Regions from separate parts of the Sphingomonas sp. ABOLE genome, predicted to be linked through region 3. Evidence: riboswitches for the same ligand, from Rfam matches in the RefSeq annotation. Region 3 holds a riboswitch; each other region holds the start of a gene.
The links. Region 3 has a riboswitch for cobalamin ahead of CA234_RS17995 (TonB-dependent receptor). Riboswitches for the same ligand answer to the same signal wherever they lie in the genome.
Positions count from the first base shown of each region.

Region 1 (3,269 bases), on a different contig from region 3:
GCCGCGGGCGTGCTGCTGTGGAGCGCGGTGCTGGCACCGGGCGCGCGGGCGATGGGGGTGGGCGCGTTGCTGCTCACCTCGATGCACATGACGCTGCTTGGTGCGCTGATCGGGCTGGCACCGCGGCCGCTCTATCCGGCGATGGCGCATGCCGCGCCCTGGGGGCTGGCGCCGCTCGCCGACCAGCAGCTTGCCGGCGTGGTGATGCTGCTCGTCGGTGGTGCGGCCTATTTCGTCGGCGGGCTGGCGCTGCTGGCCACGCTGTTGCGGCAGGAGGCGCGGGCATGATGATCCGGATCACCTGGAAGCGCGTGGTGCTGGCGTTGGCCGGCGTCGTCGCGCTGGCGCTCGCGGTCGGCTGGTCTGGCGCGATCAACGTCGCCGCGTCGAGCGGGCATTGGCCGATCACCAACTGGTTCCTGCACTGGGTGATGCGCAATTCGGTCGGCACCCGCAGCGCGCTGGAGAGCCCCCGGGCGGCGGCCGATCCCCAGGGGCTGGTGAGCGCCGCCGGCCATTTCGCGGCGAGCTGCGCCGCCTGCCACGGCGCCCCCGGCATGCGGCCGCGCGCGGTGTTCCAGGCGGCGACGCCCCCCGCGCCCGACCTTGCCCGCACCGCGAAGCAATGGAGCGACCGCGAGCTGTTCTGGATCATCGATCACGGCGTGAAGTTCAGTGGCATGCCCGCCTGGCCGGCGCGTGACCGGCCGGACGAGGTCCGCCGCATGGTCGCCTTCGTCCGCCGCCTGCCGACGATGACACCCGCCGACTATGCGCGACTGGCCGGCGGCATCGCCGGGATTGCGGGGGCGCCGCGGTTCGAGGCCTGTGCCGGCTGCCACGGTGCCGATGGACGGGGGCGGGGGCAGGGCGACATCCCTGTGCTGGGCGGGCAGAACCCGGCCTATCTCGAAGCGGCGCTGCGCGCCTATCGCGATGGGCACCGCTTCAGCGGCGTGATGGCCAACGCCGCCGCGTTGCTGAGCGATGCCGATGCGGCCGCGCTGGCGCGGCGGTTTGCGGCACTGCCGGGACTGGGAGAGGCACCGCAGGTCCGCGATGCGGATGCCGAGCGCATCGTTTCGCGCGGCCTGCCGAACCGGCAGCTTCCCGCCTGTGCGAGCTGCCACGCGCCGGGCAAGCCCTATCCGGTCCTGGCGGGGCAGAAACCGGCCTATCTCGCCGCGCGGCTATGGCAGATGCGCGGCGACGGCAAGCAGGTGGATGCCCGCCAGTCGCAGGCAACGATGCCGGTGATTGCGCGGCGCATACCCGAGGAAATGGTCGATCGGCTCGCGGCATATCTCGGTGCGCGGCCGCAATAGTGGTGCGAGCCGCCGCGGGCGGGGAAGCGATAAGGTCTAAACCCCAGCGGGGGGCGGGCTGACCGGCACCTTGCGGTGTCGACCGCGAGCCTCTACCAAGGCGACGCTTTCGGCGTTTCTTGCCGCGAGCGCAGATCGCGCCGGTGCCTCGACGAGAGGCTTAAAAGGGAACACGGTGAGGGCGGCATGCCGCCTGAATCCGAGGCTGTCCCTGCAACTGTAAGCGGTGAGCGAGACGCACGGGCTTCCTTCCACGGAAGCAGCCACTGGGCCTCAGGGCCTGGGAAGGCGTGCGTCGAGCGACGACCCGTGAGCCAGGAGACCTGCCGGCGTCTGGTCGCTCTTGCCTTGGTCCAGGGGATGGCCGCGGCACGGTGTACTCCGTCTGAGCGACGAACGAGCGGCGGGAGCCGCATCGGTCACGTGCGCCGGTCGCCCATGGCGTCCGGCCGGCGCCGTGCGCCGACCGTTCGCGTGAACGGCACGCTTCCGCCCGACGTCGACGACGCCGGGGGTATGTCTATGAAGTTCCTTATTGTTTCTCGCTCTGCGGCCGCTTTTGCGTTGGCCGCTGCTGCCTCGCTTCAGCCGGTGCACGCGCAGACCGAGGATGACGCCGACGCGCTGCTCGTCACCGGCACCAGCCTGGAGGAAACGCTGCCGCGCCAGCGCGCCCGCTATGGCAGCGATCTGGCCCTGCGCAGTGAAACCCAGCTGCGGGAGAGCGGAGCGATCGACGTCGCGACCGCGCTGCGTACCGTGCCGGGTCTCTACGTTCAGCCTGCCAGCGGGCCGTTCAGCTATGTCGACGTGTCGCTGCAGGGCTCGCGGACGCAGGACGTTTTGTGGACCGTGGACGGCATCCGCATCAACAACCGGCTCTATGGCGGTACCTCGCCCAACGACACGCTGCCGGCCAGCATGATCGAGCGGGTCGAGGTGCTGAAGGGCGGCGAAAGCCTGTTCTACGGCACACAGGCTGCCGCGGGCGTGATCAACGTCGTCACCCGCGACTTCTCGGACCGCTTCGGCGGGCAGGTAGACGCCAGCGTCGACAGTTTTGCCGGCACCAACCTCGGCGGCTATGTGCGCGGCGGGGCGGGCAAGCACCAGTTCGTAGCCTGGGGTTCCCACAATCGCTCCGACGGATACCAGCCCTATAGCCGGATGGAACCGAGCGCGACCGATCGTGCCCGCGGCTACGACCTGTGGTCCGTCGGCGGCAAATATCGCTACGATCTCGGTCCCGACTGGCGGTTCAGCCTCCAATATATCCACACCGAGGCGAAGCTCGACAATCTCAGCCCCACCCGCACCCGCGAAAGCCGCAACGATCGCAACGAGGAGATCGCCAGCGCCCGGCTCGATTATGTGGGGAGCGACGTGGTGCAGCTGTTCCTCAAGGGCTATTTCCACGACTGGAAGACCGCCTATGTCCAGATCCGCAACTCCCCGAGTGGTGGCGCGCCGGTGGTGGTGTACCCCGCCGGCACCTTCTGGGGCTTCAAGGACTATGGCGGCAGCGCGCTGGTCCAGCTGCGGCCGCATCGCGGGCTCGATTACCTGATCGGCTATGATTTCCAGCAGTTCAGCGGGCGCGACGACGTGCTGCGGATCGCCGCGACCGAGGAGCGCGTCCATGCCGGCACCTTCCAGATCCGCACCAACGACGACCTTTCGCGTCGCGCGCGGCTCTCGGCCGGGCTGCGCTACAACGATGGCAGCGGATCGCGGAAGACGGTGTGGAACGTCACCGGCCGCATCGAATTGCGCGACGATCTGTTCGTCCAGGCCAATGGTGGCACGTCGTTCCTGCTGCCCAGCGCCTCGCAGCTCTACCAGATCGATCCCTGCTGCGAACGCGGCAACCCCAACCTCAGGCCGGAGGAGAGCCTTAGCGCCAATGCCAGCATCGGCGGCACACTGGCGAGCGGCCTGTTCCAC
Region 1 covers NZ_QQWY01000027.1:30,464-33,732, reverse strand. Annotated here, with positions in the region: gene CA234_RS16205 (cytochrome c oxidase assembly protein) at 1-288, shown strand, start outside; gene CA234_RS16200 (c-type cytochrome) at 285-1,325, shown strand; cobalamin riboswitch at 1,450-1,671, shown strand; gene CA234_RS16195 (TonB-dependent receptor plug domain-containing protein) at 1,848-3,269, shown strand, end outside.
Region 1: another riboswitch for cobalamin. It lies ahead of CA234_RS16195 (TonB-dependent receptor plug domain-containing protein); the one in region 3 lies ahead of CA234_RS17995 (TonB-dependent receptor).

Region 2 (3,269 bases), on a different contig from region 3:
CGCGGGCATCGGCGAGGTCGGCGAGCCCGTCGAGATGGAGCGCGCCGGTGACGCTTACCCAGGCGAAGAGGCCGAGCAGGGCGCCGGTCCAGGGATCGAGCAAATTGCCTAGCAACAGGGCGACGAGCAGCACCAGCCCGACCAGCAGCCCGGCCGCAGGGAACCAGCGCATCGATCGGGCGAAGGTCGCGTCGTTCGCCTTAACCGCGGGCAGCGGCAGGCGCGTGAGGAACTGGAGGGCGAGGACGAATTCTCTCATGTCACGAGTCCGATGATCTGGCCGACGCGCGGGGTGCCGGGCCAAACGCGCAGGCTCAGCAGCGCGGCATGGGGCAAAGCGATGTTCCAGAGGTGGGGGAAGTCGAAGGTGCACAGGCTGGCGAGCGCCGCCCGCATCGCACCGCCATGGGTTACCACAAGGGTCGGGCGGTCGATGGCATCGATCGCGTCGCCGACGCGCGCAACAAGTGCCGGCCAGGTTTCGCCGCCGGGGGGCACATGACGCGCCGGTTCCGCCTGGAATGCGGCGAGTGCCTCGGCGTCGATCGCGTCGAAGGACAGCCCGTCCCATGCGCCGAAATCGAGTTCGCGCCAGCGAGGGTCTTCGCCGGCTTCAAGGGACAGGGCGGCCGCGATCTGCCTTGCAGGTACCGCACTGCGGGCGCGATCGGAGCTCACCACTGCGTCCACCGCCAGCCCGTTTGCGCGCGCGACGCAGGCGTCGACCCCCTCCGCGAGCGGCTGCGCGTCGGTGCGGCCGATCAGCCGGCCGTCGGCCTCGGTGATGCCGTGGCGCAGCAGGTGGAGGACGATGCCGCTCATGCGCCGCCGGCGACGCCTGCCTCGGCAAAGGTCGCCATGCCGTTGTGCGCGGCCAGCGCCGAGCGCAGCACCGCTGCGGCCACCGCTGCGCCGCTGCCTTCGCCCAGCCGCATGTCGAGCCGCAGCAGCGGCTCCAGCCCCAGCCGCGCGAGCAGCCGTGCATGGCCGGGTTCGGCTGAGCAATGGCCGGCGATGCAATGGTCGACGATGCCGGGTGCCGTCGCTGCCAAGGGCGCGAGCGATGCACAGCAGATGAAGCCGTCGAGCAGCACCGGCACCCCCGCATGGCGCGCGGCGAGGACGGCGCCGGCAATCGCCGCCAGTTCGCGACCGCCCAGCCGCCGCAGCGTCTCGAAGGGCGTGTGGAGTGCCTCGGCATGGACCTCGATCGCGCGGGCGATCACCGCGCCCTTGTGGCCGACGCCGTGCGCGTCGAGGCCGGTGCCGGGGCCGGCCCAATCCGCCGGCGTGCCCCCGAAGCTGCGCAGGCAAAGCGCCGCGGCCGCCGTCGAGTTGGCGATGCCCATCTCGCCGAGCAGCAGCAGATCGGTATCGGCAGTTACCACCGCGGCGCCCTGCTGGAGTGCGTCAAGGCAATCGGCTTCGTCCATCGCCGGGCCGGTGGTGAAGTCGCAGGTGGGGCGGTCGAGGTCGAGTGCGACCACGTCCAGCCGCATCCCGATCGCGCCGGTCAGTGCGTTGATCGCGGCACCGCCCGCCGCGAAATTGGCGACCATTTGCGTGGTCACTTCAGCGGGGAAGGCGCTGACGCCCTGCGCGGCGACGCCGTGGTTGCCGGCGAAGATCACCGCCCGCGCCGCATCCATCGAGGGGTGCGCACGGCCCTGCCAACCGGCGAGGAAGATCGCGAGGTCCTCCAGCCGCCCCAGCGAGCCCGGCGGCTTGGTGAGCTGCTGCTGGCGTTGCCGCGCGGCATCCGCGGCAGCCGCGTCGCGAGAAGGCAGCGAAGCCAGCGCGCGATCGAACGCGGCGACGCTCGACAGATCGATCATGCCGCGCCTGCGCCGCGCTTGGGGGAAGCATTGATGTACACGTTCGTCGCCTCGTTCCTGCAATGACAATCGACCGGGCGCACAGTCGCGTGCCCGGCACATTCTCGTCGCTCGAACGGAGGATTCCGCGCCGTGGCCGCACCCTGGACCAGGCGTGAGCGACCCCGTGCCGGCAGGTCTCCTGGCTTGCGGGTCATCGCGGTTCGGGCGCCTTCTCGGGATCGCTCCCAATGGCCTTTGCCCGGCCGCTCGCCGCTCACAGTTGCAGGGGCAGCTGCGGCCTTGGAGCGCCGAAGCGCCCGCACCGCATTCCCTTCTCGCCCGCGAACGGGCACCGGCATGGGTTCGAAGGTAGAACCTTCGCCGCTCCTCTAGCTCCGCTATCGGCGATATGCCAGCGCCGCGCGTGATTATTGGTAGAGCTGGGCAGTGCGCGGCAGCAGTTGGTCGATGCGGACGATCAATTCGAACAGCGGCTGGATCGCATCGGCGCCGTCGCCCAGTTCCTGCACGGCGCGCAGGCGATAGGTAGCGGCCGCGACGGCGCGCGTCGTGGCGGCGAGGTCCGGTGCGCGGGCGACCATCGATTCGCTGCGGTTCACCCGAACCAGCAGCCACGCGAGCTTGTGCGCGGCGTCGATCAGCTGGATCCGCTCGGCAGTGAGAAAGGCCCAGCTTCCCGTCGCCTCGATCACCGCTGCCGACAGCCCGTCGAGCGCCGCGAGCAGATGGCGCGGGCCGAACGCCGGATCGTCGCGTGCGGGCGCCATATCCTGGTTCAAGCCTTCGAGTTCGATGGCCGCCAGGGTGCCGCGATTCGCACGCGCGCGACCGGGCAGGACGGAACGTTGGAGGCGCGGCATCTGCATGATAGTTTCCCCACGATATGGGGCCTTGTACCGCTGACGAGACGCACTGCCCGTGACGCGCGTCACGCCGCAATGCGGCCGGGCGGCGTTGACCCTCCGGATCGCTGTCCCTAGGTTTCTTCGCGATGTATGCAGGTGAACCCCCGCTGAGCCTTCCCACGATCGTCCTGGTCGAGGACGATCCGCAACTTCGCACGCTGACCGCCCGCGCGCTCCAGGAAAACGGCTATACGGTGCGTCCCGCTTCGTCGGCGCCGGAGATGTGGCTGGCGCTGGAGCAGGGGCCGGTGGACCTGGTGCTGCTCGACGTGATGCTGCCGGGCACCAGCGGCATCGATCTGTGCCGTGCCATCCGCCAGAAGAGCTCGGTGCCGATCATCTTCATCTCGGCTAAGGGCAGCGAGACCGACCGCGTCGTCGGGCTCGAGCTGGGCGCCGACGATTATCTTCCCAAGCCGTTCGGTACGCGCGAGCTGGTGGCGCGGGTGCGCGCGGTGCTACGCCGCGGCGCGGGCGAACGCGACACCGCCGAGCGGCCCAAGGGCGAGATCCAGTTCGACGGCTG
Region 2 covers NZ_QQWY01000006.1:67,655-70,923, forward strand. Annotated here, with positions in the region: gene cobS (adenosylcobinamide-GDP ribazoletransferase) at 1-259, opposite strand, end outside; gene CA234_RS05530 (histidine phosphatase family protein) at 256-822, opposite strand; gene cobT (nicotinate-nucleotide--dimethylbenzimidazole phosphoribosyltransferase) at 819-1,835, opposite strand; cobalamin riboswitch at 1,989-2,189, opposite strand; gene CA234_RS05540 (hypothetical protein) at 2,246-2,704, opposite strand; gene CA234_RS05545 (response regulator transcription factor) at 2,851-3,269, shown strand, end outside.
Region 2: another riboswitch for cobalamin. It lies ahead of cobT (nicotinate-nucleotide--dimethylbenzimidazole phosphoribosyltransferase); the one in region 3 lies ahead of CA234_RS17995 (TonB-dependent receptor).

Region 3 (3,269 bases):
CGCGTCGGCGCAGGGATTCATTGAGACGATGCCCCCGCCGCCTTGGGACGGCGGCGCCGCGCAGCCCGCGAGCCCCAGGCAGGCAAGCAGCGCGGCGCCGAACCTCACTGGAAGCGCACCCGCACGCCGCCAAAGGCAGCGCGGCCATAGGTGCCGTAGCCGGTGATCTGCTGGTAGCGCACGTCGCCGATATTATCGACGCGGCCATAGACCGAAAGCAGCTTCGTCACCGGCATCTCCGCCCGCACGCCGGCCAGCGCATAGCCGTCGATCGGGGTCAGGTTGCCGACATCGTTGAAGCTGTCGCCCACCATCGTCACCGTGCCGCCGATCGCCAGCCCGAAGGGGAAGCGATAGTCGGCCGAGACATTGGCGGTATCGCGCGGGCGGCGCGGCAGGTCGTTGCTGCGATAGTCGGCGCTGCGATTCTCCGAGAAGACGTGCGTCACGTTCGCCCGCACCGTCAGCGCCTGCACCGGCTGGAGCAGCGCTTCGAGCTCCACGCCCTGGGCGCGGGTCTTGTTGAGGTTGTAATAGGTCGAGGTGTCGAAGTTGTAATCGATCTGCTTGTCCGAATCGCGGTGGAACCAGGTTGCGCCCAGCGCGACTTTGCCGCCGGCCAGCGTCTGGCGCACGCCGGCTTCGTAGCTCCTGGTGGTCTCGGGGCGGAGGGCGCGATCGCCATAGGCGCTGTAGAGCTGGTAGAGCGTCGGCGCCTTGAAGCCTTCGCCGAAGCTCGCGTGCAGCACGGTGCCGGCGGTGGCGCGCACGGCGAGATCGGCGTTCCAGGTCCAGTGGCCGCCGAAGGTATCGTGGTCGTCGTGGCGGACGCCGCCGGTCAGCGTCACGGGTGCTACCGGCGTGACGATCGCCTGGCCGTAGACGCTGGTGATGCCCACCGAGTAGCGCCCCCCGCTGCCGAAGCCCTCGTCATAGCGGATGCGGCTCTGCTCATGCTCGGCGCCGAACACCAGGCGGAGCTGCTCGGCCAGCGTCGCGTCGCCCTGATAGGTGTAGCGCTCGGCGCGGCCGCGATACCGGTACGCGATCGACGAATCTTCATTGTAGCCGTCGCGGTGGATGTCGGAGAGGGTGAAGCCCAGCCGGTTGTGCAGCCTGCCGCCGAACGCCTCATTCTTAAGCCCGGCATAGCCGTAGAGCTCCTGGGTCTTGGCATATTCGCCCGTGTCGCCAAAGGCGTAGGTTGGCGGGGCATAGCCGTCGAGATCGACCTTGCTGTCGGCATAATAGCCGCGCAGGTCGAGCGCGAGGCCGGGGGCCAGCTGCACCTCGACATTGCCGGTCGCGCCGACCTGGCGATAGCCGTCCGCCTCCTTGCCGTTCGCGGCCGCCGAAATGCCGTCGGTGGTGAGATAGCCCGCGGTCAGCCCGGCGGTGATGCGGTCGTTGCCGCCGGCGATCGCCGCGTTGCCGTTGAACGTGCCGAACGACCCGCCCTCGGCATTGCCGCGCACGTGCAGCCCCTGCGCGCCCTGCAGCGTGGTGACGTTGACCACGCCGCCGATCGCCTGGCTGCCCCAGATCACCGAATTGGGCCCGCGCAGCACCTCGACGCGCTCGACCGATCCGGCGAGCAGGCTGGCGAAGTTGTACGCCCCGCCGGTGGCGGAGGGGTCGGCCACGCGAATGCCGTCGATCAGCACCAGCGTCTGGTCGCTCTGCGCGCCGCGGATGCTGAGCGCGGTCGCGGTGCCGAGTCCGCCGTTGCGCACGGCGGTGACGCCCGGGGTTGTGGCGAGCAGGTCCGAGAGCGCGACGGTCTGGCGCTGCTCGATCTCGTCGCGGTCGATGGTGGTGATCGACCGCCCGACGGTGTCGGCGCGCTGGGCGACGCCGCTGGCGACGACGACGATGCGGTCGTCGTCGGGATCGGCATGGGCGACGAGCGGCGCGAGCGCGGCGGTGGCGAACAGGGAAAGCTTGCAGAAGTTCATTTCAGACACCCGAGATGGGGGAGCGCGATGCTCCCGCATGGTTTGGTGTCGCTCACACGGGGATTTCAGCCCCGATCACCCGGTGCACCCCGCCCGCGTGAAGGAATCGACCGTAGCGGGCAGGTCTCCTGGCTCCCGGGTCGTCGCAGGCACGCCGCCTTCCCGGAAGCATGCGGCTCCAGTGGCAGATTGGCGCGCCGGCTCACCGGCTACAGTTGCGGGGGCAGCGCCGGACTCTGGACCGGCTTCCCTTTTCACCCTCCCGTCGGGGGAAGGCACCCGTTACCCGGCGGCCTTTAGCGGCAAGCAGGGCAGGGCGGCAAGCCGCTGCGACATCACCACAGCACGCCGGCCTTGTCGGGTGTTGCCGGTTCGGGGGCGGGGTCGCCGATCGATTGCAGCAGGTCGATCTCGATCGTGCGGCACATCGCATTGAGCGGCAGGTCGTGCACCGTGTTGGCGAACGGGTCGACCAGGTCGTCGCCGATCGCGAGCACCGCCAGGAACATCAGTCCGGCGATGGTCGAGCCCAGTGGCGTGGCGACGCCCAGCGTCTCGACCAGCCCGATCGGCAGCAGCACGCAGAAGATATGGGTGAAGGCAGTCGGCACGAAGCGGAATTGCATCGGCAGCGGCGTGTTCTTCAGCCGCTCCATGCCGCCCTGGGCATTGGCGATGTCGATCAGCACGCTTTCCATCGAATGCTGCTGCATCGGATTGATCCAGCCCTTCGACCGCGCGATCTCGATCCGCCGGCCGGTGCCGTCGACGATGCCGTTGGCGATGTTGGTGCGGGCCAGCGCATAGTCCGCCTCGCCCCGCGAGAGGAAGCGCAGCACTTCCTGGTCCGCCGGCTGGCGGCGCAGCTGGCAGCGCAGCGCATTCACATAGGCGACCTGGCGCAGCACGATGGTGCGCTTGAGATCCACCGCCTCGCCGTCGGGCAGGTAGTTGCGCGCCATCCGCGCCAGGTTGCGGCTGGCGTTGATCATCAGCCCCCACAGTCCGCGGCCTTCCCACCAGCGCTGATAGGCGGAGTTGGAGCGGAAGCCGAGGAACAGCGCCAGCACCGATCCGAACAGCGTCAGCGGCAACGACGGCGCGCGGAACGGCAGCACGAAATAGACGATGGTGACGATGACGTCCCAGAGGAACAGCAGCGCCAGCGGCATCCAGATTTCGCGGAGGACCTGTTTGGCGCGGGGGGCGGTGGTGACGATCATGGGCGGACTATACGCGCGAGAAGGTTTGTAGGTCCGCTCAGCCGTCGTTCCGGTCGGGCGCGGGGCTCGCCGCGTGCGACATCGCCGCGGC
Region 3 covers NZ_QQWY01000033.1:42,730-45,998, reverse strand. Annotated here, with positions in the region: gene CA234_RS18000 (ABC transporter substrate-binding protein) at 1-108, opposite strand, end outside; gene CA234_RS17995 (TonB-dependent receptor) at 105-1,955, opposite strand; cobalamin riboswitch at 2,056-2,253, opposite strand; gene CA234_RS17990 (bestrophin family ion channel) at 2,291-3,178, opposite strand; gene CA234_RS17985 (hypothetical protein) at 3,216-3,269, opposite strand, start outside.